DNA from 2 places in the Bacillus sp. 41-22 genome. Region 2 is predicted to be linked to the other one. Evidence: riboswitches for the same ligand, from Rfam matches in the RefSeq annotation. Region 2 holds a riboswitch; the other holds the start of a gene.
What was found. A riboswitch is a leader RNA that binds a small molecule or an ion and turns the genes downstream of it on or off. The one in region 2 is predicted to bind S-adenosylmethionine.

Region 1 (16,847 bases), 210 kb from region 2:
ATGCTTGTAAAAGGAAAACCATTACGTAACTAATAACGAGGGGGAGATATCGTTCATGAGAGAAGCTGTCATTGTTGCGGGAGCAAGAACACCAATTGGAAAAGCAAAGAGGGGTTCATTAAAAACAGTTCGTCCTGACGATCTAGGGGCGTTAGTAGTAAAAGAAACGTTAAAGCGTGCGAATTATGAAGGACCAATTGATGATTTAATTTTCGGTTGTGCGATGCCAGAAGCAGAGCAAGGTTTAAATATGGCTCGTAATATCGGTGGGCTAGCAGGACTTTCTTACGATGTTCCAGCTATTACAATTAACCGTTACTGTTCTTCAGGTTTACAAAGTATCGCTTACGGAGCAGAGCGCATTATGCTTGGTCACTCTGAAGCTGTATTATCAGGCGGAGCGGAATCAATGAGTTTAGTTCCAATGATGGGACACGTTGTTCGTCCGAATAGTCGCCTTGTAGAAGCAGCACCAGAATATTATATGGGTATGGGGCATACAGCAGAGCAAGTTGCTGTGAAATATGGAATTTCTCGTGAAGAACAAGATGCATTTGCAGTAAGAAGTCATCAACGTGCTGCGAAAGCATTAGCTGCAGGGAACTTTGCGGATGAAACAGTATCTGTAGATGTGACGTTACGCTCGGTTGGATCAAACAACAAACTGCAAGAAGAAACAATCATTTTCGCACAAGACGAAGGTGTAAGAGCAGAGACGACGCTAGACATTTTAGGTAAATTACGTCCAGCATTTAACGTTCGCGGTTCTGTAACGGCTGGTAACTCTTCACAAATGAGTGACGGTGCAGCATCTGTACTATTAATGGATCGTGAAAAAGCAGTGAGCGATGGCATGAAGCCACTTGCAAAATTCCGTTCATTCGCAGTAGCTGGAGTACCACCAGAAGTAATGGGAATCGGCCCAATTGCTGCAATTCCGAAAGCGTTAAAATTAGCTGGTTTAGAGCTATCTGATATCGGTCTATTTGAACTAAATGAAGCATTTGCTTCTCAATCTATCCAAGTTATTCGTGAACTTGGTTTAGATGAAGAAAAAGTAAACGTAAACGGCGGTGCAATCGCACTTGGACATCCACTTGGCTGTACAGGAGCAAAACTAACACTATCTCTTATTCACGAAATGAAACGTCGCAACCAACAATTCGGTATCGTAACAATGTGTATCGGTGGCGGAATGGGAGCAGCGGGAGTATTTGAATTACTATAAAAAAAGTGTAAGCGGCTCGCTCAGAATGTGAGGGGGATGGAGCTTCAGACGTAGAGGCGCTTTTTGCCTCGTAGGAAGAAGCGAAGCCACCGAACATTCTAGCCGCTGGAACTGGATTATAAAAAAAGTGCAGGTGGCTTGCTCAGAACAGGAGGGCGTTGGAAGCCCTGACGAAGAGGCGCTTTTTGCCTCACAGGAAGGGATGAAACGACCGACTGTTTTAGCCACCGGAACTGGATTATAAAAAAAGTGCAGGTGGCTTGCTCAGAACAGGAGGGCGTTGGAAGCCCTGACGAAGAGGTGCTTTTTGCCTCACAGGAAGGGATGAAACGACCGACTGTTTTAGCCACCGGAACTGGATTATAAAAAAAGCGCAGGCGGCTCGCTCAGAACAAGAGGGCGCTAAAGCAAAGAATGGAAGCAACAAAGGTTTATAAAAAAATGAGAGCCAGCTTCTTTCAAAATGAGAAAAGCGGCTTATGAAAATATGAAGGAGGAAATTTTCATGGAAAAAACAGTAGGAAATGCGGTTAAAGGCGGTAGCTTTTTAGTAGAGGAAATTACAATTGATCAAGTGTTTACGCCAGAAGATTTTTCATCTGAGCATAAAATGATTGCAAAAACGACAGAGGACTTTATCGTAAATGAAGTTCTTCCGGAGCTTGAATATTTAGAACAACACGAGTTTGATCGTTCTGTGCGTCTTTTAAAAGAAGCTGGTGAACTTGGTTTACTAGGCGCTGACGTACCAGAAGAGTACGGCGGAATTGGTCTTGATAAAGTAAGCTCAGCGTTAATCGCAGAGAAATTCTCGCGCGCTGGTGGTTTTGCAATCACTCACGGTGCTCACGTTGGTATCGGATCGTTACCAATCGTATTATTCGGTAACGAAGAGCAAAAGAAAAAATATTTACCACTACTTGCAACTGGTGAAAAATTAGCGGCATACGCATTAACTGAGCCAGGTTCAGGATCTGACGCATTAGGTGCAAAAACAACTGCACGTTTAAATGCAGAAGGTACGCATTACGTATTAAATGGTGAAAAACAATGGATTACAAACTCTGCATTTGCTGACGTATTTATCGTATACGCAAAAATAGACGGTGAGCACTTCTCAGCATTTATCGTAGAGAAAGACTATGCTGGTGTATCTACAAGCCCTGAAGAGAAGAAAATGGGTATTAAATGTTCTTCAACTCGTACGTTAATTTTAGAAGATGCGTTAGTACCGAAAGAAAACCTACTTGGTGAAATCGGTAAAGGCCATATTATCGCGTTCAACATTTTAAATATCGGTCGTTATAAATTAGGTGTTGGTACAGTTGGATCTGCGAAACGTGCAGTAGAAATTTCAGCACAATATGCAAATCAACGTCAACAATTCAAACAACCAATCGCTCGCTTCCCATTAATTCAAGAGAAACTTGCGAATATGGCAGCGAAAACATATGCAGCTGAAAGCTCTGTATATCGTACAGTAGGTTTATTCGAAAGTCGCATGAGCACATTATCTGAAGAAGAAGTAAAAGACGGTAAAGCAGTAGCAGCTTCTATCGCTGAATATGCAATCGAGTGCTCTTTAAATAAAGTATTCGGTTCTGAAGTGTTAGATTATACAGTAGATGAAGGTGTTCAAATTCACGGTGGTTACGGATTTATGGCAGAGTACGAGATTGAAAGAATGTACCGCGATTCTCGTATTAACCGTATTTTCGAAGGAACGAACGAAATTAACCGCCTAATCGTACCAGGTACGTTCTTACGTAAAGCGATGAAAGGTGAATTACCATTACTACAAAAAGCACAAAAATTACAAGAAGAGTTAATGATGATGATGCCAGAAGAAGTAGGCGATGAGCCATTAGCACTTCAAAAATATTTAGTAAAGAACGCGAAGAAAATCGGTTTAATGGTAGCTGGATTAGCAGCTCAAAAATACGGTAAAGCATTAGATAAAGAGCAAGAAATTCTTGTGAATATCGCTGACATTGTAAGCAATCTTTACGCAATGGAATCAGCTCTTCTTCGTACAGAAAAAGCAATTAAAACAACTGGTCTTGAAAAGAATAAACAAAAAGTGTTATACACTGAAGTATTCTGCCAAGAAGCATTCAACGAAATCGAAGCAGATGCGAAAGAAACACTTATCGCAGTTGAAAATGGCGACATGCTGCGCATGATGTTATCATCATTACGTAAATTAACTCGCCACACACCACTTAACGTAATTCCGAAGAAGCGTGAAATTGCTGCGAAAATTTTAGAAGATGAGCGTTACACAGTTTAATAGATAAGAGAGAACCAGTGGCCTGTTGGCTGCTGGTTTTTTTATCGATGGATTCTTGAGAAGGGCTGTTTTACATATGTATTTGTAAACGGATTTTTTTAATGGAGGTAAAGGAGATGAAGTTAATAAGAGTAGGAACAGTTCATCAGCTCGCATTTTTACCGCGTCTCTTTCCAATTAACTGTTACTTTGTCGAAGAAGAAACAGGATTAACTTTAATTGATGCTGCTTTACCATTTTGTGCAAAGAAGATTTTAGAAGCGGCTCGAAAAATAGGGAAACCGATTACGAATATCGTTATTACACATGCGCATGATGACCATATAGGAGCACTTGATGCTATAAAACAAGAATTGCCGAATGTTCCGGTCTATATTTCTAAAAGAGATGCAAGTTTACTTGAAGGAGATTTGTCACTGCAACTAGGGGAACCAGACACGCAGGTAAAAGTAAGTGTGTCAAAAAGGATAAAGACGATTCCAGATATTCTTCTTCAAGAGGGAGATCAAATAGGTTCCCTTGTAGCGATTGCAGCTCCAGGTCATACACCGGGATCAATGGCGTTTTTAGACATGAGAAATGATGCACTCATTGTTGGAGATGCATTTCAAACGAGAGGCGGGATAGCGGTAGCGGGGCAATTGAAGTGGCTTTTTCCGTTTCCTATGTTTGGTACTTGGGATGCAGAAGTTTCATTAACAAGCGCTCAGAAATTGCTGGAGTATAAGCCGTCTATATTGGCGACGGGGCATGGGAAGATGATTAAAGATCCGTTAGTGCAAATGCAGAAAGCGATTGAAGAAGCGGAAAGGAATTTAATGAGAAAGAGCCTCAAATAATTTTGAGGCTCTTTTTTGCTAGACGATATTTTTTTGTAGGCTTTAGAAATGTATATATCGCTAATACGAAGTTGAAAAACATAAATACGAAAGGGTCTTGGCTTGGATTCGGATCATAATTTTTTTGAGTGTTTGTAAGACATTCTAGTGGTATTTCTAGATGTCTTTTTTTTATGAATATGATTTAAAAAGAATCAAATAATAAATGGTGAATGAACAAAGAAAGGTAGGAGTATTTTATGCAAAACTTAACAGAGCTTGAAGTGGAAAATTTACGTCATTTAATTGGTGGTCATGCGACGATTATTAACAAATTGGACCAGTATGCACAGGCTTGTACAGATCCACAGCTAAAGCAAATGCTACAAAAGGATGCACAAGATGCACGAAATACGAAACAGCAATTAATGACTTTTCTAGGATAGGAGGAAGAGAGAAATGAATGAAAAAGATATGGTAAATGATTATTTAGCAGGGTTAAACTCAAGTTTAACAAGTTATGCAAATTATATTTCTCAGTCTGATAACGAACAGTTACATCAAACGTTAATTCAAATTCGTAATCAAGATGAGATGCGTCAACGTAATATGTATGAATATGCAAAGCAAAAAAGTTATTACAAGCCGGCAGCACCTGCTAATCCAATGATTGTGCAGCAATTGAAAAGTCAATTAAGTGCGGAATAGTGTGATGAATGAAACGAGCGAATGGATTCGCTCGTTTTTTTGTTTGGTATATGTCAATAAATACATAATAAATATTTTTTCAGTTGTAACAAATATGACGAAAATTAAATATAACAATTCACAAAAAGGACAAAAACTTTGCTCAATATTTCACAAAGTATCCATGGTTTCTATCGTGAGAACCTCTATAATTAGGGGTGTAAAGAACGAAAGAAATAGACTACATGATCAATTAGGAGAGATTGCTATGAATAGAAACACAAGAAAAATTGCAATTATCGGTACTGGATTAGTTGGATCAAGCTGTGCGTATTCCATTGTAAACCAAGGGATTTGCGAAGAGCTATTGTTAATTGATATAAATCATGAACGTGCAGTTGGAGAAGCGATGGATTTATCGCACTGCATTAACTTTACAAATACAAGAACAAAAGTATATGCCGGAAGCTATGAAGACTGCAAAGATATGGACATTGTTATTATTACAGCAGGACCAGCGCCGAAGCCTGGACAAAGTCGTTTAGACACTTTAGGAGCCAGCGCTAAGATTATGGAGGGTGTTGTTGGCGGCGTAATGGAAAGTGGATTTGATGGCATTTTTTTACTCGCATCGAACCCAGTTGACATTATTACATATCAAGTGTGGAAGCTATCTGGATTACCTAGAAATCGTGTGATTGGTACAGGTACATCACTAGATTCTTCTCGCTTAAGAACAATTTTATCTGAAATGTTACATGTAGATCCTCGTAGTATTCATGGGTATTCATTAGGAGAACATGGTGATTCTCAAATGGTTGCTTGGTCTCACGTAACTGTTGGTGGAAAACCGATTTTACAAATTTTAGAAGAGAAAAAAGACCAATTTGGTGAAATAGATTTAGATGAAATTGTTGAGAAGACTGCAAAAGCTGGATGGGAAATTTATAAGCGCAAAGGAACTACTTATTACGGAATCGGAAATTCTTTAGCTTATATTGCTCGCTCAATTTTCAATGATGATCACCGTGTTATCGCTGTTTCAGCTATTTTAGATGGTGAATATGGCGAATACGATATTTGTACAGGAGTACCAGCAATTATTACTAGAGATGGTATAAGAGAAGTGGTAGAACTAAACTTATCAGAAGATGAAGAAAGTCGCTTTGCAAAATCAAACGATGTTTTACGCGATTATATGAAAACAATTGGTTACTAAATTATAGGAGAAGGTGAAACAAATGAAGGAATATATAATGTCTCGTGTGTTTAAAGCTTCTGCCGGAATCGCACAGGGTATTTTCGTATCCCTTGGAATTGGTTTACTGATCGAAAATATAGGAAGAATTGTTGATATACCATTACTTATTACAATCGGAGTCGTTGCAAAATCACTTATGGCACCAGCAATTGGAGCCGGGATTGCCTTTATGCTCGGTGCAAACGGACTCGTAATTTTCTCAGCGATGGTAGCTGGAGCAATTGGAGCAGGTTCCATTTCAATTACTGAAGCTGGTCTCATCATTAAAACAGGTGAACCAATCGGTGCATTATTAACAGCGACTTTAGCAGTTTATATTGGTAAACGATTAAGCGGAAAAACTGCTTTAGATATGATGCTCGTTCCATTTGCAGCAATATTAGGTTCTGGTTTAGTCGGTATTTGGTTAGCTCAAAATATTAGCCCAGTTTTAAATGCAGTTGGAGCATTCATTAAAGATAGTTCAGCTGGTAGCCCGTTCGTCGCTTCTATCGTGATTGCTGTAGTTTGGGGACTGTTACTTATCTCTCCAGCTTCATCAGCTGCGTTAGCGATAGCGCTTAGCTTAGACGGTGTTGCAGGTGGTGCAGCACTTGCAGGATGTGTTGCTCAATTTATCGGATTCTCTGTTATTTCAGCGAAAGAAAATAATTTAGGTGGCATATTAGCCCAGGCACTTTGTACTCCAAAAGTGCAGTTACCGAACATTACTAAAAATCCAATGATTCTCGTCCCAACTGTCGTCGCCAGTGCAATAGTTGGCCCAGTATCGGCACTAATTTTCCAACTGGAAGCAGGAAAAGAAATTGCAGGTCTTGGATTAAGCTCTCTTATCGCACCAATTAATTTAATTTCCAGCCAAGGGTGGGAAGTTGTCCCAGCGATGGTAATCACTTATATCATCATTCCAGTAGCTGTTTCTTATATACTGTACATTGCTCTTAAAAAAGCAGGTCGTATTCATTCTGGTGATATGACTGTACCGCAATCTTAATTTGAAAATCTCCTTAATATAGAGAAAAGCAGACTGAAGCCACAGTCTGCTTTTTTACATTTTTTGATTTTGTTTTACTGGAACACGTACGGTTTCTTTTGCTAATAATAGCTGAACACCAAAGTATAGTACGCTTGCAAGCATCATTCCAGAAATGGCGTCTACAAATGCATGCTGCTTCGTAAATAATGTTGATAAAATAATAAGCGTACCGAAGAAAGTAAGGATGTAATATTCCAAAGTATGCTGTTCTCTACGCTTAAAGGCAGCTAACATAATTACAAATGTCGTAAGGACATGAATGCTTGGGAAACAGTTTACTGGTTGATCAATACTATAAATATAGCGGACTAGTTCGGAAAATACATCTGTTCCAACGACGGTTGGGCGTGGTACAGTTGTCTGCCAAAAAAAGTAAATCGAAAAACAAGCAAGTTTTCCAAGAATTACACTACTTAAAGTGACATAATATTGCTTTCGATCAGCAAAACAGTAATAAATAAGTGCACCGTATAAGTATGGAAACCAAAGTAAGTAAGGAATAATAAATGCTTTCACAAATGGAATCCAATCATCTACTACAGTTGTGACATCTACTGCGTGAACAGTAGATTTATTTAATACGTCGTAAAGGGGACTTACGAGTACGAGTAGAAGTATATAACTTAACGGAAGAAGAGATGAAAGTTTAAATTTCTTCATGATAATCTCCTATGTTTTAGTAATGTAAATAAATTCAATTGATTATAATATAGAAAATCCAATTGGGCTATCGATTTTACTTACATTTTCTTGAATTCACCTTACATTTTTGTCACTTGACTTAAAAGAGGGGGAGGGTGCTATATGAAGCGTTCACTGTATTTCTTAGTTTTTATATTGTTATGCCTAGTGAGTACTGGGTGTGCAAAGGATAAAGAAGGAGAGAATTTAGAATATAACGGGAGAGCACTCGTCATTGGAGTTGTTGGTGAAAAGCCGAAAGATACATTTAGAAATATAAAGTTTGAAAAAGTGAAGTTAGAGGAATTGGAAAAGAAAGCTAAGGAAGTGGATGGTTTTCTAATAATGAAAGATCACTTTCAAGAAGCCTCAACAGAGCAGTATAAAGATGTATTTTCATCGCTAAAGAAACCAGTATTTTTTATTGGTTTACAAGATAAATCATATTCAACTTTTATTACAAAAGGGATAGAGTATAACAGTGCACGAAAAGATGTAAATGCTATGTACGCGCAAGGTTTTGCAAATATTGGAAGTGGCGAAGGGCAACAATGGGGAGTAGGTTTATTGAATGGTGGAAATACAGAAGAAAGTATTCATAATATGTATATAGTAGTATTTCAAACCATTTCGGACTATTTAAGTCGATGATGAAGGAGCCTGTAAAAGGACTTCTTATTTTTTAAATAAAGTGAAACTTTAATCAGTGGGGGGTGTCCATCCCCCACTGATTATTAGCCCGCACCAATCGGGCTTTTACGGGCAGTTATCTCCCACCTAACTTCCTCGCATTTGCCGAATTTCGAGGTGGGAGTCTTACTGCCCGCAAATAGCGGGATAAACGTTTGTTTAAGATATATGTTCGGTATAGAAAATCATGTATTCCAAAGGTGATATAGAAAAACATGAAATTAATCAAACGTTTGTTTAAGAGGTATGTTCGGTATGGAAGAATTCATGTATTCCAAAGGTTGGGGTAGAAAAACATGAAATTAATCAAACGTTTGTTTAAGGTATATGTTCGGTATAAAAGAATCTACGTATTCTGAAGGTTGAGGTAGAAAAATATGAAATTAATCAAACGTTTGTTTAAGATATATGTTCGGCGTGGGATGAGAAAAAATTTTTAAAAAATTATATATTTATTTTTTCTTAATAAATGGCGGAAAAATAAGAAAAATTAGCAGGATTATTAAAAATTATCACGAAATAAGTAAAAGTTTAGCGAATAATCGTTTGAAATAATAAAATGTTTTCTATATGATAAAGGTAAAGGTTAGTAAAAAAGTAGGTGAATTTATGACAGTAACATTTTATTCATATCCAAAATGTGGCACATGTCAAAAAGCAAAGAAATGGTTTGAGGCAAACGATGTAGCATATGAGATGATTCATATTGTTGAAAATCCACCGTCAAAAGAAGATTTACGTAATTTACATGAGAAAAGTGAATTACCATTAAAAAAATTCTTTAATACAAGTGGAATGCGTTACCGCGAACTTGGTTTAAAAGATAAGTTAAAGGATGCAAGCGAAGACGAAATGTATGAGCTTTTAGCATCTGATGGCATGTTGATTAAACGTCCAATTGTAACAGATGGAACGAGTGTAACACTTGGTTTTAACGAAGAGCAGTTTGAAAGTGTGTGGAAAAAGTACCAATAAGGTATTTTTACATAATTAATACATTCACTGGAGGTACAGTCATGAGCATTCCAAATAATTTACGTTACTCTGAAGAACACGAATGGGTAAAAACAGAAGGTAATGCGGTTGTTATCGGTATTACTCATTTTGCGCAAGGTGAGTTAGGCGATATCGTATTCGTTGAACTTCCTGAAGTAGGTGCAACAATCCAAGCTGACGAGCCATTCGGAAGCGTAGAATCTGTTAAAACAGTTTCTGAATTATACGCACCTGTAAGTGGTAAAGTTGTAGCAGTAAACGAAGAATTAAGTGACCAACCAGAACTAGTTAACGAATCTCCATACGAGGGTGCATGGATGGTTAAAGTTGAACTTTCTGATGCAAGCCAAGTTGAGAAGTTATTAACTGCAGAAAAATATGCAGAAATGACAAACCAAGACTAATTATAGTCGAAGAAAAAGGACAGCCTTTGTGCTGTCCTTTTTTATGTTGTGTACATAATGAATTTAAAAACATATATATTAATTATTATGTAGGAGAACGTTTTTGAAAAACTTTTTTCATGTAGGCTTCATGCTGAGCAAGCCGCTTGAGCTTTTCTTTTGCAAAAATAAACAGGAAACAACATGAAAATAACGAATATACTATATACTAAGTTAAAGGTTGTATAGTATATGGTGATCGGGTGATGACATATGATTTATGTGGAAAAAGTCATTATTGTAGAAGGTAAATCGGATAGAAGAAAGATTGAATCTATTATTCGTGAACCAGTGGAAATTGTTTGTACAAATGGTACAATTGGTTTGTCGAAAATGGATGAGCTCATTGATCAATTTTTTGATAAGGACGTATATGTGCTAGTGGATGCTGATGATGCAGGAGAAAAGTTAAGGAAACAATTCCGAAAAGAATTTCCGCAAGCAGAGCATATTTATATTGATCGCTCGTATCGCGAGGTGGCGACTGCACCTTCTTCACATTTAGCAAATGTATTATGGGGAGCAGACATTGACGTTTATACAGAATATTTACGGTAAGGAATGATAGAAGTGATTGATTGGACAGGTGCCGAAGCTACAGCCCTAATAGGAAATGAAGAAAAAACAGTGTTATATGTGTATACACCAATGTGTGGAACATGCCAATTGGCAAAGAAGATGTTAACGGTCGTTGAGATGACGATTGAAGATTTGAAAATTGGAATGTTAGATTTAAATTATGCCCCGCATTTAGCGAAAGAGTATGGGATAGAAAGTGTACCGTGTTTACTTATTTTTGAAAATGGGACACTGATGAAGAAAATATATGCATTTCATTCGGTTGAATATTTATATACGGAATTAAAGTAGGCGGCAAAGTTTTTGCCGCCTCGACATATTTCTTGGGAAATATGTCGACATGCGTGATAGATACAGTATTTGTCGAGCGAAAATAACAGGATTGCCCTTTAATAAGAGGGAATGGTATGTAATAGAAAGTGATATGAGGGATGTGGTTTAGGATGAAATTATATTCTTTGCTTCAATCATTTGTAAATTACGCTAATGGTCAATATCATTTAGAACCGCTTTTAAGGCAAGGAGAAAGAACTGTTAATTTTCGTTTTGGAGATGAATGCTGTTCGTTACAAATTTCAAGAGATTATATAGAACTTTTGAAAGAGGCGAGAGGAACGGAACAAATCGTTTGTTTAGAGGAAGAGGATGTACAAAAGTTAGTGACTGGAAATATGAGGTTGCAAAAGTTAATGAGTGATGGACGGGTACAATATTCTGGAACGTATCGAACGATGTTATTAGTTGAATCGATGTTTCATATATGTAAACCGATGTCAGTCGGAGCTTAAAATTCTGAAGTTTCTTTTTTTACGAAAATTTCTGTTGACAGAGCGTGTGGATATTGATACAATTCAATTCATAAAATATAGACAATTTCATAAATTTTAAATCAGACGAAAATTTAATCTGATTTCTCTTATTAAGAGAGGTGGAGGGACTGTGCCCTGTGAAGCCCGGCAACCGTCAACTTATGTTGAAATGGTGCCAATTCCTGCAAAGCAAATGCTTTGAGAGATGAGAGAGAGGGATAATGTTGTTATATACGCATATAAACCTTTCTGCTTCTCTAGAAGCGGAAAGGTTTTTTGTTGTTTGAATGCGGAGGACATTCAAATAATAAGAGGAGCTATAACGATGGACTACACGCATGAAAAATAAAAAAATGCGGAGTCTATCCAAAGTTTTATGAAATCTAGCTCCAGCGGCTAGAACAGTCGGTCGTTTCATCCCTTCCTATGAGGCAAAAAGCGCCTCTACGTCTGGGATTCCAACGCCCTCTTGTTCTAAGCGAGCCGCTTGCGCTTTTTATTTAAAAAAGGGGTGAACATCATGATCTTATTAGAAAATGTAAAGAAAATATATAAGGCAAAAAGCGGTGATGTCACTGCTGTAGATAACGCCAACTTAAAAGTAGATAAGGGTGAAATATTTGGTGTTATTGGATATAGTGGCGCTGGGAAAAGTTCGTTAATCAGATTGTTTAATCAGTTAGAGAAACCAACTTCTGGCCAAATTACAATTGCGAATCGTGTGATTTCAGCGATTACTGGAAATGAACTTCGTAAGGCAAGACAAGAAATCGGAATGATTTTTCAGCATTTCAACTTACTTTGGTCACGAACTGTGCGTGAAAATATCGCATTCCCACTTGAAATTGCAGGTGTCGATAAGGCGGAGAGAAGAAAACGTGTCGATGAGTTAATTCATCTTGTTGGATTAGAAGGAAGAGGAGACGCGTACCCATCTCAGCTAAGTGGTGGACAAAAGCAGCGCGTCGGGATTGCAAGAGCGTTAGCAAATAATCCACAAGTACTTTTATGTGATGAAGCAACGTCAGCTCTTGATCCGGAAACGACAGATCAAATTTTAGATTTATTGTTAGATATTAATAAGCGTCTCGGCTTAACAATTGTATTGATTACGCATGAGATGCACGTTATTCGCAAAATTTGTAATCGAGTTGCTGTAATGGAAAAAGGGAAGATCGTAGAAACGGGTCCAGTACTTGACGTATTCCGTAATCCACAGCAAGACATTACAAAACGATTTGTACAGCAGTTAACTGATTCTGAAGATACAAATGAAACGATTGAAAGTTTAATAGAAAAGTATCCAGATGGAAAAGTAATTCGTTTGCAGTTTGTCGGTGAAGCGGTAGAAAGACCGGTACTTCAAAGGTTAATGCAGCGCGGTGATATAGAAGTTAGCATTTTGCAAGGAAATATCGCGCAAACGAATAACGGATCTTACGGAAGTTTAGTCGTTCATTTAAATGGTGAAGAAACAGCGATCCAGCAAGCAATAGAAGGGATTCATCAAGATCAAGTAGAGCTGGAGGTGATTGCACATGGATAAGTTAATCGCAAATATTGATTGGAATCAAATGTTAGAAGCAACTGGTGAAACGTTATATATGACGGCAATCGCAGCACTTGCCACATTTGTTTTAGGACTTATTTTAGGACTATTACTCTTTATGACAGCGAAAGATAATTTATGGGAAAATAAAGCGATTAATACGGTGATTGGAGCGTTCGTAAACATTTTCCGTTCTATACCGTTCATCATTTTAATTATTTTATTAATCCCGTTCACAAAGATTCTTCTTGGAACAATACTCGGAGCGAGTGCAGCGCTGCCAGCTTTAATTATTGGAGCGGCACCATTTTACGCGAGAATGGTTGAAATCGCGCTTCGTGAGATTGATAAAGGTGTAATTGAAGCTTCAAAAGCGATGGGAGCAAAAACAAGCACAATTATTTTGAAGGTGTTAATTCCAGAATCGTTACCAGCGTTAGTATCTGGTATTACGGTTACGACTATTGCTTTAGTAGGCTATACAGCAATGGCAGGTGTTGTTGGTGCTGGTGGTCTTGGAACACTTGCTTACTTAGAGGGATTCCAGCGTGGAAATAACGATGTAACAATCGTTGCGACAATTTGTGTATTACTCGTTGTATTTTTAATTCAGTGGATTGGTGATAGTTTAACGACTCGAATAGATAAAAGATAATGAAAACAGGGGGATATTTCAAATGAAAAAATTATTACTTACAGCACTTATTTCAACTTCAATTTTTGGGTTAGCTGCTTGTGGCGGGAAAGATAAAGATGAAAAGAAACTTGTTGTTGGTGCTTCTAACGTACCGCACGCTGAAATTTTAGAAAAGGCAAAACCGTTACTTGAGAAAAAAGGAATTGAGCTAGAAATTAAAAAATTCCAAGACTACGTATTACCAAATAAATCGTTAGCGGATAAGGAATTAGATGCAAACTACTTCCAGCACATTCCGTATTTAGAAAAAGAGATTAAAGATAAGAAATATGATTTTGAAATAGCAGGAAAAATTCATTTAGAACCGATTGGTGTGTATTCTCAAAAATATAAGAGCTTAAAAGAACTTCCAAACGGGGCGACAATTATTATGAGTAATTCTGTTACTGATCATGGTCGTGGTTTAGCAATTTTACAAAAAGAAGGCATTTTAAAAATTAAAGACGGAGTAGAGCCAGTTAAAGCAACTCCAAAAGATATTGCGGATAATCCGAAAAACTTAAAGTTCAAAACAGATATCGAGCCTGGTTTATTGCCACAAGTGTATAACAATAAAGAAGGCGATGCGGTTCTAATTAATTCTAACTATGCAATTGATGCGAAATTAAACCCAGAAAAAGACGCGATTGCAATTGAAGGAAATGATTCTCCATACGCAAACGTAGTAGCTGTTCGTAAAGGCGATAAAGATAAAAAAGAGATTAAAGCTCTTATAGAAGTACTGCATTCTAAAGAAATTGAAGACTTTATTACTAAAGAATATAAAGGGGCAGTTGTTCCTGTAAAAGAATAATTGCGGAAAAAGGGCTGGTGTATGCCGGTCCTTTTTTTACTACATAAATATAGGGGAGAAAAGGGGACATCATATGAAAAAGATTCTATTGTCAGTTGTTACAGCACTGTCTGTATTTACATTAGCTGCTTGCGGGGGGAAAGATGAGAATAAGCTTGTCGTTGGCGCTTCTAATATACCGCACGCTGTTATTTTAGAAAAGGCACAGCCAATATTAGAGAAAAAGGGCATTAAGTTAGAGATAAAAAAATTCCAGGATTATGTTTTACCAAATAAGGCATTAGCTGATAAAGAAATCGATGCAAATTATTTTCAACATATCCCTTATTTAGATAAAGAGATTCAAGAAAAAGGATACAAAATTGTAAATGCAGGAAAAATTCATTTAGAGCCAATGGGCATTTATTCTAAGAAATATAAAAGCTTAAAAGAACTTCCAGATGGCGGAACAGTTATTATGAGTAATAACGTAGCGGAGCGTGGCCGTATGCTCGCATTGTTACAAAAAGGCGGCGTTATTAAATTAAAAGACGGTGTAGATGTTGTTAAAGCAACAGTAAAAGATGTTGTAGAAAATCCGAAAAATTTAAAGTTTAAAACAGATGTAGAACCTGGACTTTCACCCAAGCTGTACGAAAACAATGAAGGTGATGCTTTATTTATTAATTCAAACTACGCAATTGATGCGAAATTAAATCCAACAAAGGATGCAATTGCAATTGAAGGATCAGACTCTCCTTATGCAAATATTATCGCAGTTCGTAAAGGTGACGAGAAGAAAAAAGAAATTAAAGAGTTAGTAGACGTATTGCATTCAAAAGAAATTCAAGACTTTATCAATAAAGAATATAAAGGTGCTGTACTTCCAGTAAATGAATAGGTGCTGGGAAGGACTGGGAATAACCCAGTCCTTTTTTCTTTATATATATAAGAAGAAAGGTGTATCATAAGAGGATGTAAAGGAAATACTTATATACATTTGTGAAAAAATTGTTACATTTTCTTAGTGTTTGCGATATCATTTTATTTGATATAAGATTAGAATGAGAATAAAATGAGAATATGAACGTTTTAGTAATTTTTAAAATGTATATAGAGGATTAATGGAGGTATTGAGATGGCTGGTTCTACATTAACGGTTAAAGACTTACACGTATCAATCGATGGCAAAGAAATTTTAAAAGGTGTAAACCTTGAAGTAAAAGGTGGAGAAATCCACGCAATTATGGGACCTAACGGAACAGGTAAATCAACTTTATCTTCTGCGATTATGGGTCACCCAAAGTATGAAGTAACAGAAGGTAGCATCATCATCGACGGTGAAGATGTATTAGAAATGGAAGTAGATGAGCGTGCGCTAGCAGGTCTATTCTTAGCAATGCAATATCCAAGTGAAATTAGCGGAGTAACAAACGCGGACTTCTTACGTTCTGCAATTAATGCACGTCGTGAAGAAGGCGATGAAATTTCTCTTATGAAATTTATCCGTACTTTAGATAAAAACATGGAATTCCTAGAAATGGATCCAGAAATGGCACAACGTTACTTAAACGAAGGTTTCTCTGGTGGAGAGAAAAAACGTAACGAAATTCTTCAATTAATGATGATTGAGCCAAAAATCGCAATCTTAGATGAAATCGACTCAGGTCTTGATATCGATGCATTAAAAGTTGTATCTAAAGGTATTAACCAAATGCGCGGCGAAGAGTTCGGCTGCCTAATGATTACGCATTACCAACGTTTATTAAACTACATCACTCCAGACTTCGTTCACGTTATGATGAACGGTCGTATCGTTAAATCTGGTGGCCCTGAGCTTGCACAACGTCTAGAAGCTGAAGGTTACGACTGGATTAAAAAAGAATTAGGTATTGAAGACGAAACAGCAGAGCAAGAAGCGTAAGAGAGGAGCATAAACATGACAATCGGTACATTACCTTTCGATCAAGAAACAATCCGTCAGCGCGCAAGCGAAGTAAACGAAGCTGCTTGGTTGACTGAGTTCCGCTTACAAGCTCTTGCACAAGCAACTGAACTTCCAATGCCAACGCCTGATAAAACGAAAATTGAAAAATGGGACTTTATCGGAAAAGGCGACGCTGCTAAGCAAGAGCCTGTAAGTTCTTTAACAGAGCTTCCAGAAGCAGTGAAAAACTTAATCGATGAAAATAACAGCGTATTAGTACAACGTACTGGTACAACTGCTTTCGTTTCTTTAGCAGACGAAGCAAAAGAAAAAGGTGTTATTTTTACAGACATCGTAACAGCTGCAACAGAGCATGCTGAATTA
Region 2 (16,847 bases):
CCTTTATTTATGTGCTTATTACATCATATCCGTATGTTCATAGATTGATATCAATTTTTTCATAATTGGACGAAAATGTTTTGAAAAACGTCACATTTATGAGGGATTCTATATTAGAAATCTTGTATAATATTATTTCCTAAAAGCATTTTAACAACATAAACATACCGTTTATGTTGTTTTTAATTTGAATGAAATAGATTTTAAGTAGTATGGACTCGAAAGAAATGAGTTATACAGCTTTTGTTGGATAAATATAAAAAACATTGAAGGGGAGTACAGCATGATTAGTTTGTCATTAAAATCGTTTAAAGTTCAATCATATTATCTACTAGGTATTCTGTTATTAGGCTGGATGTTAACACCGTTTTCAGCACATTTTCTAGGTGCAGGAATTGGACTTATTGTAAGCATGTATTGTGTTTGGATTTTAGGAAGGCGTATCGAAAAGCTTGGAGATAGTATAGTAAAGAAGACGAAAGCGCCGACGCTTGGTATGTTTAATCGCTTTGCAGCTGCAATTTTGGGTGCTATTATCATGTACGAAATTGAGCATCATATGGTAATGTGGGCATTTGCAGTAGGTATTCTGGGTGGTTATTTCTTAATCGTTATTAATTTAGGGTATTATAGTATGAAGGATGAGGAAGAATTAACGAAGGGCTGAAAAAGATGAAAAGCCTCTTTTTAGATGGAATAGAGGATCCAGCGGTGGATAGAAGCGGTTAGGGCCTTTTTTAGCCACATGCGGTGCGAAACCAGAAGGAGCAAGTGAGCGAGAGATCTCTTTATATTTTCAAAGCCTTGATTTGTATGTGTGAAAATCCGAGTATATCAATTGAAAATTAGGTTTGGAACTTTTTTAGATGGAATAGAGGATTCGGCGGGGGATAGAAGCGGTCAGAGCCTTTTTTAGCCCCATGCGGTGTGAAACCAGAAGGATGTAGTGAGTGGGAAAATAGTTTATATGTTCGAAGCCGTGATTTATATATATGAAAATCTGGTTATTTAAATTGAAAATTGGCTTACTCTGGAATAAGGGATCCGGCGATGGATAGTACAACAGGAAGCGTAACTTTGTATAAAATATAGGTTTCCGCTTCCAATAAGTTAATATGAAATCACTTAGTAGTATGACTCTTAGGTTCTTTAAAAAAGTTGGATACAATACAACAAACTATTCCGATAATTAGAATAATGTATTTTATCGTTTCACTTGTATGCTCAAATAAATTAACGTTAAGCATTACAAGTCCCCAAAACATTTGAATCGCTCCATAACTGAATAAAATTTTTCCTGTACGAGAAAAATTTTTCATGGGTCTCACCCTTTCCTTTATATGTAAAATATATCATAGGAAACTACAAACGAATGATTATAAAATGAATTTTCTGTAAGTTTATGGGTATTGGTATGCAATAGATGAAGAGATTAAAGTTTCACTTTATATAAGATATAGAAAGAAGCTTACGTTTTTAACGTAAGCTTCTTTTTTATGTAAGTGTGTGTAACCGTTAAGCCGCATTGGGTTTTGTCGGTGAGTACGCGGAACTTTACGGTTACACGACACTTATTCATATGAGTAAAAGGGTTATTCCAACAGAAAATTTGTAATTAAGCGATTGGACCGCCTAAGTTAATAATAGCTTCAGAAACGCTGTCGAATTTTTTGAAGTTTTCTTTAAATTCGTTTGCAAGCTCAATTGCTTTCGCCTTGTAAGCATCTTTATCAGCCCAAGTTTGTTCAGGCATTAATACTTCATCAGGTACACCTGGAACATGACGAGGTACTTCAAGGCCAAAGATGTCGTGTTTTGCAGTTTCAGCTTTAGCAAGTTCACCGCTTAGTGCTGCTTGAATCATTGCACGAGTGTAACCTAAGTTCATACGTTTACCAACGCCGTATTCGCCACCAGTCCAGCCAGTGTTTACTAAGAATACTTTCGCATCATGTTTCTCGATTTTTTCACCAAGCATTTCAGCATAACGAGATGCATCAAGCGGTAAGAACGGTGAACCGAAGCAAGTAGAGAATGTAGCTTGCGGAGATGTAACACCGCGCTCTGTTCCTGCTAGCTTACTAGTGTAACCGCTTAAGAAATGGTACATAGCTTGCTCTTTTGATAACTTACTGATTGGAGGCAATACGCCAGATGCATCAGCAGTTAAGAAAATAATTGTATTTGGATGTCCTGCAACACTTGGCAGTACGATATTGTCAATCGCATGCATAGGGTATGCAGCACGTGTATTTTCTGTTAAAGTAGTATCGTTATAGTCAGCGATGCGTGTTTGACCATCAATGACAACGTTTTCTAAAACTGAACCAAATTTGATTGCATCGAAGATTTGTGGTTCTTTCTCATGAGAAAGGTTTACACATTTTGCATAGCAACCGCCTTCAATATTGAATACACCGTTATCAGACCAACCGTGCTCATCGTCACCGATTAATTTACGGTTTGGATCAGCAGATAATGTTGTTTTGCCTGTTCCAGATAAACCGAAGAATAGTGCTACGTCGCCTTCTTCGCCTACGTTTGAAGAGCAGTGCATAGAAAGAATGTCTTGTTCAGGTAGTAAGAAGTTCATAATAGAGAAGATTGATTTTTTCATTTCTCCAGCATATTCTGTACCACCGATTAGTACGATACGTTTTTCGAATGAAACCATAATGAATGCTTCAGAATTTGTACCGTCAATTGCTGGATCTGCTTTGAAGTTTGGTGCAGAAACAATTGTGAACTCTGATTCGTGAGTTGCTAATTCTTCTTCATTTGGACGAATAAATAATTGATGTACGAACAAATTATGCCATGCATATTCGTTAACAACTTGAATTGGTAGGCGATAGTTGCGATCAGCGCCAGCAAATCCTTTGAAGATGAATAACTCTTCTTTTTCTTTTAAGTATTCTAAAACTTTTATATATAATTTATTAAAATGTTCTTCAGAGATCGGTTGGTTCACGGCTCCCCAAGCAATTTTGTCAGCAACCGATGCTTCCTTCACAATAAATTTATCCTTAGGAGAACGTCCTGTGTATTTTCCTGTTGAAGCAGAAACGGCACCAGTAGAAGTTAATTTCCCTTCGTTTCGCATTAATACTTTTTCCACTAATTGCGGAACACTTAATTGAATCTGTGCATTGCTTCCGTTCAATAATTCATGTAAACCAATTTGGACATTCACAGTACTCATATTTATATACCATCCTTTTCATTTAATGAAATATTTCTCGTAATCCCCATCAATAGTATAACACAATTATATAAATAATGTATACTATTTATTTATTTTTGTTTGTGTGAATGTATCATTTCCCTATTAATATTTCATTCTATGGGTATTGAGAAAAACTTTCAGGAAAATGTGAATATTAATTGACAAATGAATATCATTTCTTTAGTATAGGTTGGGACGGATACTCTCTTATCCCGAGCTGGCGGAGGGACAGGCCCGATGAAGCCCAGCAACCTCATTTGTAGTGGTAAATACAGGTGAATAGGTGCTAAAACCTGTGCGAGGCTAACGGTCTCGAACGATAAGAGCAAAGGGCAAAAAGCAGTATGCAAGTAGCAAATTAAACCTTTCCTCTATGTTAAGTAGGAAAGGTTTTTCTGTATGCTTGTGTGGGAGAATAAATGTATGTCGCAGTTTGTGGCAAATTAAGGATGAGTTCCGTACAATATATACAATTACTGTAGGGAGGTTTACCACATGACAAAAAAACGTCATCTGTTCACATCTGAGTCTGTAACTGAAGGACATCCAGATAAAATTTGTGACCAAATTTCTGATTCAATTTTAGATGCGATCTTAGCAAAGGACGCAAATGCACGTGTAGCTTGTGAAACAACTGTAACAACTGGTTTAGTATTGGTAGCGGGGGAAATTACGACTTCTACTTACGTAGATATTCCAAAAATCGTTCGTGAAACAATTCAAGGCATTGGTTACACACGCGCAAAATACGGATTCGATGCAGAAACTTGTGCAGTTTTAACATCTATCGATGAGCAATCTGCTGACATCGCTATGGGTGTTGACCAAGCACTAGAAGCACGCGAAGGTCAAATGACTGACGCTGAGATTGAGGCAATTGGTGCGGGAGACCAAGGTTTAATGTTTGGCTTCGCATGTAATGAAACACAAGAATTAATGCCACTTCCAATCTCGCTTGCTCACAAATTAGCTCGTCGTTTAACTGAAGTACGTAAAGATGACACATTAACATACTTACGTCCGGATGGAAAAACGCAAGTTACAGTTGAGTATGATGAAAATGGTAAACCTGTACGTGTGGATACAATTGTAATTTCTACACAACATCATCCAGATGTTACGTGGGAAGAAATCGATCGCGATTTAAAAGAGTACGTAATTAAAGCTGTAGTTCCAGCAGAATTAATGGATGGAGAAACGAAATTCTTCATTAACCCAACTGGCCGCTTCGTAATTGGTGGACCACAAGGTGATGCTGGTTTAACAGGACGTAAAATCATCGTTGATACTTACGGTGGATACGCTCGCCATGGCGGTGGTGCATTCTCTGGTAAAGATGCAACGAAAGTTGACCGTTCTGCAGCATATGCAGCTCGTTATGTTGCGAAAAACATCGTAGCAGCTGGTCTTGCTGACAAAGCAGAAGTACAACTTGCATACGCAATTGGCGTAGCACAACCAGTATCAATTTCAGTTGATACATTAGGCACTGGTAAAGTATCTGAAGACGTATTAGTAGAACTAGTTCGTAACAACTTCGATCTTCGCCCAGCTGGTATTATTAAAATGCTAGACTTACGTCGCCCAATTTACAAACAAACAGCAGCTTACGGCCACTTCGGACGTACTGATGTAGATCTTACATGGGAACGTACAGACAAAGCAGCTACTTTAAAAGAGCAAGCTGGTCTATAATATATGAAAAAAAGCTTTGCGCTGTGTGCGCAAAGCTTTTTTTATTTGGTTTTATCCCGCATTAACGGGCAGTAAGCCTCCCACCTCAAAATTCGGCTGTAAAGCAAAAAAGTTAGGTAGGAGGCTAACTGCCCGTAAAAGCCCGATTGGTTCAACTAATAATCAGTGGGGAAGAACAAAATCCCCACTGATTAAAGTTTCACTTTATTTACTACTTGAATGCAAGAACTACAATAAACTTCCCCGTCTAGCTCAATATACTTCTTCATATTTGTCATACCACTTGCCGGAAATGGCATATGAATCCACGCTTTTTCATACGTTTGTATTTCCTTTTCACATGATTTACAAAGGATTGGTTTCTTACGGAACATAGACGGTCAGCCTTTCAGTTGACGCGCTTTTCCTGCGCAAAAAGCACTGCTCATTAAAAATAGCGTTGCGAATATAATACTCACTAATGTAGCGTATGGAATCGCGCCTTTTAAGGAAAAGCCGACAGTGATGGAAGCAACAAATAAGAGGATGAATGTTGTTGTTAATTTTTTGTATAGTTCCATAGTGAGTGAACCTCCAAATTATTTTGTAATTTAAAATGAAATCTACTATGTAGAAAATATAAGGGGATTTAAAGAGTAGCTAATGGTGTGTAGTCCAGGCGTATAAGAAAGTATATTTTCCTTTTTGTGGTCGTATATACTTATATTGTATCACGGTGCATCATTGGCTTCATACATAATTGTGTAAAGATATGTATGATAAAATGAAGAAAAGTCTTTAAGAAAGGAAAGATGAAAAATGAGTGTAACTGAACATAAAAAACAAGCTCCAAAAGAAGTGCGCTGCAAAATCGTGACGATTTCCGATACACGTACGGAAGAGACGGATAAGAGCGGACAACTATTACATGAATTATTAAAAGAAGCAGGACATAAAGTGACCTCTTATGAAATTGTGAAAGATGATAAAGAAAGTATCCAGCAGGCTGTGTTAGCTGGTTATCATAGGGAAGATGTTGATGTCGTGCTAACGAATGGCGGAACTGGTATTACGAAACGTGATGTAACGATTGAGGCAGTGTCAGTGTTATTAGATAAAGAAATTGTTGGATTTGGTGAGTTGTTCCGTATGATAAGTTACTTAGAAGATATCGGAAGTAGTGCGATGTTAAGTAGAGCAATCGGTGGTACAATCGGGCGTAAAGTTGTCTTTTCGATGCCAGGGTCTAGCGGAGCGGTTCGTCTTGCGATGAACAAGTTAATTTTACCGGAATTAGGTCATATTACATTTGAGTTGCACCGTCAATGAGTAAGTGTGCTGGAATTGTATTAGCAGGAGGTATGTCGAGCCGATTCGGTGAGCCGAAAGCGTTAGTAGGCTGGAAAGAGAGTACTTTTATTGAGCATATTGTGAAAGTAATGGAAAGCGCTGTGCAAGAAATTGTAGTCATTAGTCATTCTGATATAAAAGAGAGAGTAGAGCAATTAGTACAAGTTCCAGTTATAGAAGATATGTCGCACTATAAAGGAAATGGGCCGCTTGCTGGAATTGTATCAGGAATGGAATATATAGAAGCAGATTGGTACGCTATTATGCCTTGTGATGCACCGAACGTTTCAAATGAATGGATTACCATTTTATTAGAGCAAACGAGCGATGAATATGATGCTGTTGTCCCTATTATTAATGGAAGAAAACAACCGTTACTTGCAGCGTATAATAACCGCGTGAAAGAAAAGATTTATGCTTTGCTTCAAGAAGAAAAAAGAAGTATGGGCCAGCTTTTATCACAATGTAATGTGAAATATATTGCTGGTGAAGATGTACAAGCGAATGTGGATTGGTTTATAAATGTGAATACGAAAGAAGAATATGTGCAGGCTCAAAAAGACCTTTCAAATGAATGAAAGGTTTTTTGATATACAGAAATTGGGGAACAATTGCTGTATAAAGGTATGTGAGTAAGTTGATTTTAAGGGGATTTCGTGAACTACCCGCCACTTAACGTCCTAAAGGAGTGTTTGAAGTGAGGGCTTCTCGGTTAATCATTACTTCTGATAGCTAACGAATTCGTCCTAAGACAGCCGAGCTAACTCCCTTGTTCCAAAGGTTATTTTATTACAATTTATGCTGACGCTAAAAGACGTATTGCTTCATTTTTGATATTGATGGCTGAGTTATAATCTCTATCGAGATTTACACCGCATATACAAGAATAGATTCGTTCAGACAATGTCAGACTTTTCACATTTCCACAGCTACTACATGTTTTTGTTGATGGAAACCATTTGTCTATTTTCACAAGTTGTTTTCCTTGTTCGTTTAGTTTATAAGTTAAGAAAGAAGTGAACATACCCCACCCATTATCAGCGACACTTTTTCCAAAATGAAGTGCTTGCGATATTCCTTTCATGTTTAGATCTTCAATAGCTACAACATCAAAATTGGCAGCTAACTTTTTAGACTCATGATGAAGAAAATTCTTACGTTGGTTAGCTACTTTCTCATGTAACGTAGCTACACGAATACGTTGTTTATTCCAACGTTCAGAACCTTTATTGCGTCTTGATAATACTCGTTGCGCCTTTGTTAATCGGTCTAACATGTTACGATAGAACTTAGGATAATTGGCTTTCTCATCCTCAGAACTGACGTATAATCTATCCATTGCAAAGTCTAATCCAACAACTGTTCCTACTTCTTTTTGTACAATCTCTTTTTCGTATTCAGTCAAGATTGACACATAGTATTTACCAGTAGGTGTCATAGAAATCGTACAAGACTTGATCATATAATCTTGTGGTATCTCTCTATGTTTTTTGATACGTACCATTTTCAGTTTTGGCAATTTGATATGACCATTAAGCAACAGAATATTACCGTTTACTACATTCGTTGTATAAGACTTTCTGTCCTTTTTACTTTTGAATGTTGGGAAGTTATTTTGACCACTAAAGAAATTCTTATATGCAGTTTGCAAGTGTAGTTGAGCATTTGCCAAAGCTAATGAATCAACTTCTTTTAACCACTCAAATTCTGCTTTATATTTCGCAGGGGTTGGAGGCTTTTGTTTCTTTAGTTGTTCCTTATCATCTTTGTATTTTTCGTACGCTTCTTTTCGCTCAGCTAACATTCTATTGTACACGAAACGTACACAACCGAAGGTTTTACGTATAAGATTTGCTTGTTCTTCTGTTGGATACAACCGGAATTTATATGCTTTATTCTGCTTTGTCATATCATTTCACCTCACTTTTTACCTTGATTTTCAATATATTTCTTTACTACGTCTATTGGCGAACTACCAGTAGTTAGTAAGCAAAAACTTCTTGACCAAAACATTTCTTTCTAAAGTTTTTTTCACTTGTGGAAAGTCTTTTTTGATTAGTTGAGAACTTGCACTTTTATAAGCATTAATAAATTTTGTCATTTCTTTTTAAGCGAGTAATTCTGATGCAGTGTGCTGAAGGACTTCTTCATATTGGTCAAGTAAGCCACGAAAGATCTCATCCCAGCTTTTTGATTTAGCATAAGACGAAGCTGCTATGCCCATTTGCATAAGCAGCTCTTCATTTTGCAATAAAGAATGGATGGAGGATAGAAAGGAATCTGTATCTTTTGGCGGACAAAGAATTCCCGTTTTTCCATCTGTAATAATATTTTTAACCCCGCCACTATTTGCACCAATGACAGGTGTACCGCATGCAAATGATTCAAGTACGACATTTCCGAACGTTTCAGTAGCTGATGGAAATACCATCATATGAGAACAAGCATATGCTTCAGCTAAATCCGTGCCTTGTAAATATCCAGTAAAAGTGACATTTGTTTTCGGAACAGCTTCACGCAAATTTGTTGCTAGAGGCCCGTCTCCAGCGATGAGCCAATGAATATCGTCACGTTCTTTGTTTGTCGTTTGAATAAGTGTTTGAAGAGTATCGATATCTTTTTCAGGAGCAAGGCGCCCGACGTAGGAAAGAATATATTTCTCTGTAATATTATATTTTTTTCGGAATAGGTCTTTATTGTAAGTTGGATGAAAGAGAGTACAATCTACACCACGTCCCCAAATATAGAGCTGTTGAAATCCTTTTTTCTTTAATTGATGTAATGTTTCAGGAGAAGGAACAAAGTTTTTTTGCATATGACTATGAAACCAGCTTAAATAGTTCCATAGCATATTGGAGAGAAATTCGATTTTGTAATAGCGTAAATAGGCGTCAAAATCAGTATGATAAGAACCGACAACTGGGATATTTAACTTTTTGGCATAATATAACCCACAAAGTCCCATATTGAAAGGCGTAGCGATGTGAATGATATCAGGTTTAAAGGCAAGAAGTTCCCGCTTAATGCGCGGAGTAGGAAAGGCAAAGCGACATTCTGGATATAATATTGTTAACGGGATACTTCTCATTTTGTTCACATTCGCTACGAAATTATCTTCTGCCGTATGCTGGGGGGCGAAAACAGAATAGGCGATATTTTCTTTTTGAAAATATTTAGTTAAACGTTCCAAAGTTTTCGCCACACCGTTGACTTGTGGTGTAAATGTATCGGTAAATATGGCGACTCTCATCATATCGCTCCTTTACATGAGTGGAATGAGTTGATAAAAAGAGATGATGCCAGAGCAAGTGCCAAGGCACATGCCTACAAATACATCTGACGGATAATGAAGCCCTAAATAAATACGGGAAATACCGACGCATAATGCTAACGGTAATAGAAAAGCAAGCAAGTTTGGATTATAGCAAATAAATGGAATGAGGACAGAGAAAACAGCCGTTGTATGTCCGGATGGAAAAGAATGATCTTTTAAAGGCTGTACTGGATATTTCGCATCTTGAATTGTTAAATAAGGACGTTTTCGTGGATACCATCTTTTTAATATTTGCACAGGAATATGGCTAATTGTTAAAGAAATAGCAGTTGCAATTGCAGCTTGATGCAAATTCCCTGTTGCGAAAATTAAAAAGAATAGGGTAAGTGCAATGGAAAAACTTGCACCACCGATATGGGTAATATTGCTGAAAAAGATGTTTAATGTTTTTTGATCAAAGTAGCGATTAATTCCTTTGAAGATGTAACATTCTATTTTATATAGTCCACTGACCTTCATGAGATTTTTCCTCCCTCATTTACATATATATGGAGTTATTAACTTCTATTTTAATAAGATTTTATTGAGGGGATAATAAGGTTTTGTAAAGAAAAAGTTAGATTTTTTCATAAAAAAAGCTGCCAGTCTTATGGCAGCGATAAAATCACTTTTGTAACGATTTATAATATTGTCCTTTTTCAACGTATTGTGTGCGGATACGTTCCATATCTTTACGGTCTTCTTCTGTTAATTCGCGAATGACCTTCGCAGGGCGACCGAAAGCTAACGTATTAGGAGGGATTTTCTTTCCTTGTGAAACGAGACTACCAGCACCGATGAAAGCTCCTTCACCAATTTCAGCGCCATCTAATATGATAGATCCCATTCCGATTAAAGCATCTTTTTCAATTTTGCAGCTATGTAAAATAACTTGATGCCCAACGGTAACGTCATCTTCTAAAATAAGAGGATACTGGGGGCTTTGGTGAAGTGTACATTGATCTTGTACATTTACTCTATTTCCAATTATCGTTGGTGATACATCACCGCGGATGACTGTATTAAACCAAATGCTAGATTCTTCGCCAATTGTCACATCGCCTGTAATGGTAACATAGTCAGCGATAAAAGCACTACTCGCAATTTTCGGATTTTTTTCTTTGTAAGGATATATCATGTAAAGCCTTCCTTTCCTAGAGACTAGTTTTAGTGTATCAAATTATGAGAAAGAGTGAAATGGAGGAGGTCCGTATGTGGAATTATGAAGCAGAGGAAGCGAAAGCTGTAGTCGTTATCGTGCACGGCGCAATGGAATATCACGGACGTTACGAAGCTATAGCAGAAATGTGGAATCATATCGGCTACCACGTTGTGATGGGAGACCTTCCATCACATGGAACGACTTCGAGAAATAGAGGACATATTGATTCATTTGATGAATACATAGAGGAAGTTAAATTATGGGTGAAAGAGGCAAGGAAGTATCGATTACCTATTTTTATATTTGGTCATAGTATGGGTGGTCTTATTGTCATTCGTATGATGCAAGAAACGAAGAGAGAAGATGTAGATGGTATTATTTTAAGTTCACCATGTTTAGGTGTATTAACTGGACCTTCTGCTCCGCTTCGAGCTGCCTCAAAAATATTAAATGTTGTTGCTCCAAAATTGCAATTTGCAACGAATCTTACAGTGGAAATGTCAACTCGTAATCATGAAGTGAGAGATGCGATGGAGAATGATTCATTGTTCTTGCGCAAAGTATCAGTACGTTGGTATAGTGAATTGATTAAGTCTATCGAAATTGCGCATAAAAAAATAGGCGATTTTCCAGACGTTCCACTCTTGCTAATGCAGGCTTGTGAGGATAAACTTGTAGATAAAATACGTGTCCGTACTTGGTTTGATAATGTTAAAATAAGTGATAAGGCTTTTAAAGAATGGCCGAATTGTTATCATGAGTTATTAAATGAGTATGAGCGTGATGAAATTTTGAATTATATTCAGTCATTTACTGAAATACGCATCAATAACATAATAGAAACAAATAAGTAAATTATTTGTACATTGAATAGAGGAGATGAAGGAAGAAGTGAACGTACCGAGTAATCCCATAACGCTCATGGCGAAAGTATACCGTGATGTGTTTCCGGTAGTACACCATGAGCTAGCGATGTGGAAAGAGCGTGCCTACCATATTCCGAATGACGAGCTTCATAGTCAGGCAATCGCAAGTATTGAGAATAAAACGTTTCATTGCGAGGGCGGTGGCATTTTAGCGCTACTAGCAAATGAACATCGTGAGGAATGTATTCGTTTTATCGTAGCTTATCAAACGATTAGCGACTATTTAGATAATTTATGTGATCGTAGTACATCACTTGACCCGAAAGACTTTGCGGCTCTTCATGAGTCGATGGTAATGGCATTAAGCCCTGAAGTTGAAGGGGGCGGTAACTATTATCGTTATCGTGATGATCAAGATGATGGTGGTTATTTAGATGAGCTTGTTGAAACATGTCAGGATGTTTTAAAGAAAACGAAGCATTATGATAAAATTGCTCCAATTCTTCATGAACTTGCTTGTTATTATTGTGATTTGCAAATTCATAAACACGTGAAGTTAGAAGAAAGAGAACCACGCTTAAAAACATGGTTTGAAGCGCATAAAGAAAATTTACCACCGATGAGTTGGTTTGAGTTTTCAGCATGTGCAGGTTCTACGCTTGGAATTTTCTGTCTTGTAGCATATGCATTTCATGATGAGTTACATGAAGAAGATATTGTGAAAATTAGACAAGGGTATTTTCCATACGTACAAGGACTTCACATTTTACTTGATTATTTCATCGATCAAGAAGAAGACCGTATCGGCGGAGATTTGAATTTCTGTAGTTATTATGAAAACGAGCAAGCTATATTAGATCGTATGAAACATTTTGTAGAAGAAGCAGAGAAGAGCATTGGTGATTTGCCTCATGCGAAGTTTCATCGTCTCATAAGCCGAGGATTACTTGGTATTTATTTATCAGATCAAAAAGTATCAGCGCAAAAGAATATGCACAAAATGGCACGGCGCATTGTAAAATACGGAGGGCTCACTTCACGATTCTTCTACTGGAACGGGAAGATGTACCGAAAGAAAATGGCGCAGTGAATAAGAAAACCACTCTTGTAGAGTGGTTTTCTTATTATGATTGTATTTTTGAAAATACATATATGAGAAGTTCAATTGCGAAAATAACTAAAACAGATAGTCCGAATAAAGGCATGACAGCGCCTAGTATAACCATCATGATAAAGAAAACGATTATGCTTTTCTTATCTCTTTGCTTTGGCGGTGCTGCTAATTTTCCTTTTGGCTTTCTTGCTAACCACATTTTTATTCCGTAATAAATGAGAAGTAATAAAGATAATGTCGTTAGTAAGCATAATATTTTATTTGGCCATCCGAATAAATGTCCTTCGTGAAGCGGGATACCGTAAGTAAACCATTGTGCAAATAATCCATAATCACGATAGTCCGTTTTGGAAATAAGTTCTCCGCTATATTGATCAAAATAAGCTGTTATTTCTTCATTTGGTGCGACATGCATACCCGTAATACCGGAACCGCTTGATTTCGAAACGGTGAATACACCTTTCGGATCAGCCGGTAGTGAGATAACATATGGCTTCTTTATTTCAATTCCTTTTTGTAATTCATCGACAGAAATTGCTTTTGGCTCATTTGAATTCGATTCAGGAGGAGCTTCTTTTCTAGTTGCCCACGGTAATTCTTTTACCTTCGATTCAGGCGGTGCCATATACAATGTCGGATATCCAATCGATTCATTCGACGATGCGATTTTATAAATTTGGTTCCCCATAAATCCTGACCATGGTAATCCAGATGCGACTAACAAAACGAGTGGAATTGTAAATATAATACCGATAATAGAATGACGTCGTTTTGCTTTTTCTCGCTTAGTGGATGCGGGTGTGTTTTTGAATTGGCGTATACTCATATACAATCCAGTCACAATTAAAAAGATTGTCCAGCATGCCGCAAGCTCTACAGTATAGTTGACGACAGTGCCACCAACTAAAAGAGAACTATGTAATTCCCGCATTATATTGGCAAAAGTTTCACTTGCATTTTGATCTCCAACAATTTGATTATTGCTATCTAAATACACATATTTTTGTTGCCCAGTATATTCATTTGCAATAGTAAGTCTCGTATTATAATCCCCATTAAACTCACTAATTTTCGCCACACTATAATGTGGATATTTTTTCTCTGTTAAGAAAAGCGAATCAGCCATCGAAATAGACTCTGTTTGGGCGCTCTTCCCAAAATATAAATCTTTATAGATGAAATCTTCAACTTCCTCCCGAAATAAATACCCAATTCCGCTCAGTGACAATGTAATAAGAAGCGGCGTAATAAAAAGCCCGGCGTAAAAATGCCACCTCCAAAAAATATAATGAAGCGAACGATTTACTTTCATACTTCAGTTCCCCTAACCTTCCCTATATGAATAAACTACTTATTTAATATAGCGAGATTAAGTGTGATTACTTTGAAATAATTGTGAAAAAAGTTAAAAGTTTTGGTTATTTTTATCAAACATAAAACACATTTTAAAAAGGATGTGTTCTATGTTTATGAAGACTTTTTTATATTTGATGCATAGATCCTAACAACTGCTTTCGCAAGACATTGAGCGGAATCAACAAATTCCTCACTCACCACCACATTCAAATCGGTACATGCGATAATAGCGGTATCTACTTCGTCTTTTAACTGTAAAACGAGCAGACTCCATAATTTACGAGCTTCCTCAATTTCTCCGCCTTTAATACAAGTAATAATTTGATTAATCATTTCTTGCCATTGTTCATTATGAATGTACTCTATATCACGTTTTGTAATTCCATCTTGGTAAATACTTGCTTGAACAGTCGCTTCTGTTGCAAGAAGAGCGACTCTTTTTGTATTTTCAGGAATTGCTTTTAACGTCTCATCGACTATATTCAAAATAGGAATGGTAATAGAACGCTGTAATTCCTCGAAATAAAGATGCGCTGTATTACATGGCATTGCGATGAAATCTACACCAGTACTTTCAAGTTTTTGCGCTCCTTCAATAATCGCTTTTTTCATCGCCGCATGATCAATAGGGCGATCCATATAAAACGGTGTTGGGCACGAATAAATCATCATATGAGGAAAGTCCATATCATGCTTTGCTCCATAAATTGTTTGGCACTCTGCTACAACTGTATCGACGAATGGTCCGGTTGATTTTGGACCCATTCCTGCTAGTATTCCAATCATTGTTTAGTCCCCTTTAATATGTAATCAAAAACGTTTTCTGCGAACGAGAAAAAGAAATAAAGTAAGTAATAAAAATGAATATACGATAGCCCAAGCTGTAAGCCATAGAGTATGAGTAAGTATATTATATTTGTATTGTCCAAGCATTATAAAGCTTTCGACAGGTGGTAAAAACCATAGTAACTCTTTTTTTAACCGGATTGAGGCAATCGTCATAAGTAATATAAATGTAAGACTAAGCCAAGCGGTGCTTGCTTTTTGAATAATATTTCTAGTAAATAATGTTGCGATTGAAATTCCTAGTATAGATAAAGACATGTGAGCGAGAAATCCGACTAGAAATAAAGAAGCTGTCATTTTTTCATTAAACATTTGCAAAATAATTGGATAGATTACGGATATAAAAGATAAAACAGTACAAATAAGAAGAGCCGTAATATATTTACCAACGTATAATGCCGAAATATTATTTGTATGTGAAATAGTGATTTGTTCTTGTACAGGATCTTCAGTATGAAAAATTGTGACTGTAATCCAGGCAGATAATAAATAAAGTGCGAGTGCTGTTTCTAAGTATGTTGGTACAATGGGAGTTGGTTTATATGTATATACAAAAAGTAAGCTTATGCAGTACATCGCAATAGGAGGAATGTACTTATACGATTTCGTGTAGTCGAGAAAATGGTAACGAATAAGCGCAAACATAATAAACCTTCTTTCGATTTAAAAATTAGGCTGTAGCAGTGTGATAGATGCTTTTTTATGTAATAAAAACTGAAGCATTTCGTTTGCATATTCCTTTTCGATTTGTAATTGAATGAGGTTTTGATTTGAATTGTGTGTAACTTGTATAAATCCTGATTGCTTTTGTAGTTCTATAGCTGAAAATGTTTCGTGAACAATTGCCTCAATATAGACCTGTTCTGTTGATTTTTGCACAGAGGTATCTTCCGCAATTGTATGATTTGCTAATGTCACAATTCTATCGGCGAAGTTTTCTAGTAGTTGTTTTTCGTGACATGTGAAGAGTATAGATATGCCTTGTTGTTTTAATGAGAGTAAAATATGCTCTAATTCTTGCTGAGAGTTAGGGTCGAGTCCAGAAAGAGGTTCATCTAGAATTAATAAATGGACGTCCGTAAGTAATGCTTGCATAATGCCTGTTTTTTGTTTCATACCCTTTGAAAAGTTTCGTACAACGTAATGCTTTGCATGATGTAGATGAAAAGATTCAAGGAGCATCGGAATTTTATTTCTTAAATATTTTGTTGATAAACCGTGAATGTGGCCGAGATGATATAAATAATCCTCTAATGTAAAACGAATTCCTTCAGGAAAATGTTCAGGGACATAACTGATTTGTATATGTTCTTTTCTTTGAAGTGTCCCTGCCGTAGGTGGAATAAAGCCTGCAATTATTTTGAGTAAAGTACTTTTTCCAGTCCCGTTCCCACCAATAATAGCGAGTGCTTCTCCTTCTGGAATGGATAAATCGATGTTGTCTAGTATAAGTGATTTGCCATACTTCTTTTGAATTCCCCTTAGTTCTACTAGCAAAGTTCTATCCTTCTTTCTTCAAATATTGTATACATCCATTATATAGGAGAATAAGAAAAAGACGTGCAATGAATGCACGTCTTTTTTTGTTATGTTTTGTCGAATGATCGATATATCTGAAAAATCGTTGATATAATTATCCTGCTATTTGCCGGACAGTAAACCTCACTGATTAAAGTTTCACTTTATCGCTTCTCAATCGCCACAATAAATGGCGGGTTATTTTGCTGGTTAATGAAGCCGTATCGCAAAACGTGAGCTTCTTTTTGATCTAGTTCTTCTGCAAATTTAAGTACAGCGTCGCGTTCTACTTGTCCTTCTGGATGTCCGTGGTAAATGACAAGGACGATGATTCCTTCAGGTGCCATTACTCCTAGTAATTGTTCAATTGCCGAGAGTGTTGAGTTCGGTTTTGTAACGATATGCTTGTCACCACCAGGAAG

Region 1: it holds a riboswitch for S-adenosylmethionine, as region 2 does, so the genes downstream of both, LCF45_RS24645 (methionine ABC transporter ATP-binding protein) here and metK (methionine adenosyltransferase) in region 2, are expected to answer to the same signal.

What each region holds. Positions count from the first base shown of each region.
Region 1 covers NZ_CP084035.1:4,765,404-4,782,250, reverse strand. Annotated here, with positions in the region: gene LCF45_RS24720 (3-hydroxyacyl-CoA dehydrogenase/enoyl-CoA hydratase family protein) at 1-33, shown strand, start outside; gene LCF45_RS24715 (acetyl-CoA C-acetyltransferase) at 56-1,228, shown strand; gene LCF45_RS24710 (acyl-CoA dehydrogenase family protein) at 1,716-3,518, shown strand; gene LCF45_RS24705 (MBL fold metallo-hydrolase) at 3,635-4,357, shown strand; gene LCF45_RS24700 (hypothetical protein) at 4,597-4,782, shown strand; gene LCF45_RS24695 (spore coat protein) at 4,796-5,044, shown strand; gene LCF45_RS24690 (L-lactate dehydrogenase) at 5,292-6,242, shown strand; gene LCF45_RS24685 (PTS sugar transporter subunit IIC) at 6,265-7,278, shown strand; gene LCF45_RS24680 (phosphatase PAP2 family protein) at 7,333-7,980, opposite strand; gene LCF45_RS24675 (hypothetical protein) at 8,125-8,652, shown strand; gene LCF45_RS24670 (arsenate reductase family protein) at 9,301-9,666, shown strand; gene gcvH (glycine cleavage system protein GcvH) at 9,708-10,091, shown strand; gene LCF45_RS24660 (toprim domain-containing protein) at 10,344-10,688, shown strand; gene LCF45_RS24655 (thioredoxin family protein) at 10,692-11,000, shown strand; gene LCF45_RS24650 (hypothetical protein) at 11,153-11,497, shown strand; SAM riboswitch class I at 11,623-11,730, shown strand; gene LCF45_RS24645 (methionine ABC transporter ATP-binding protein) at 12,039-13,064, shown strand; gene LCF45_RS24640 (methionine ABC transporter permease) at 13,057-13,722, shown strand; gene metQ (methionine ABC transporter substrate-binding lipoprotein MetQ) at 13,745-14,557, shown strand; gene metQ (methionine ABC transporter substrate-binding lipoprotein MetQ) at 14,631-15,437, shown strand; gene sufC (Fe-S cluster assembly ATPase SufC) at 15,675-16,460, shown strand; gene sufD (Fe-S cluster assembly protein SufD) at 16,476-16,847, shown strand, end outside.
Region 2 covers NZ_CP084035.1:4,560,155-4,577,001, reverse strand. Annotated here, with positions in the region: gene LCF45_RS23490 (ATP synthase subunit I) at 284-667, shown strand; gene LCF45_RS23485 (hypothetical protein) at 1,122-1,319, opposite strand; gene pckA (phosphoenolpyruvate carboxykinase (ATP)) at 1,616-3,202, opposite strand; SAM riboswitch class I at 3,431-3,552, shown strand; gene metK (methionine adenosyltransferase) at 3,722-4,921, shown strand; gene LCF45_RS23470 (hypothetical protein) at 5,113-5,295, opposite strand; gene LCF45_RS23465 (hypothetical protein) at 5,302-5,481, opposite strand; gene LCF45_RS23460 (MogA/MoaB family molybdenum cofactor biosynthesis protein) at 5,720-6,229, shown strand; gene LCF45_RS23455 (molybdenum cofactor guanylyltransferase) at 6,226-6,828, shown strand; gene LCF45_RS23450 (transposase) at 7,047-8,159, opposite strand; partial or broken gene LCF45_RS23445 (IS200/IS605 family transposase) at 8,171-8,354, opposite strand; gene LCF45_RS23440 (glycosyltransferase family 4 protein) at 8,358-9,500, opposite strand; gene LCF45_RS23435 (phosphatase PAP2 family protein) at 9,513-10,043, opposite strand; gene LCF45_RS23430 (gamma carbonic anhydrase) at 10,189-10,701, opposite strand; gene LCF45_RS23425 (alpha/beta hydrolase) at 10,776-11,579, shown strand; gene LCF45_RS23420 (tetraprenyl-beta-curcumene synthase family protein) at 11,617-12,681, shown strand; gene LCF45_RS23415 (PepSY-associated TM helix domain-containing protein) at 12,716-14,017, opposite strand; gene LCF45_RS23410 (aspartate/glutamate racemase family protein) at 14,173-14,847, opposite strand; gene LCF45_RS23405 (hypothetical protein) at 14,872-15,552, opposite strand; gene LCF45_RS23400 (ABC transporter ATP-binding protein) at 15,571-16,404, opposite strand; gene LCF45_RS23395 (tRNA 5-(aminomethyl)-2-thiouridylate-methyltransferase MnmM) at 16,590-16,847, opposite strand, start outside.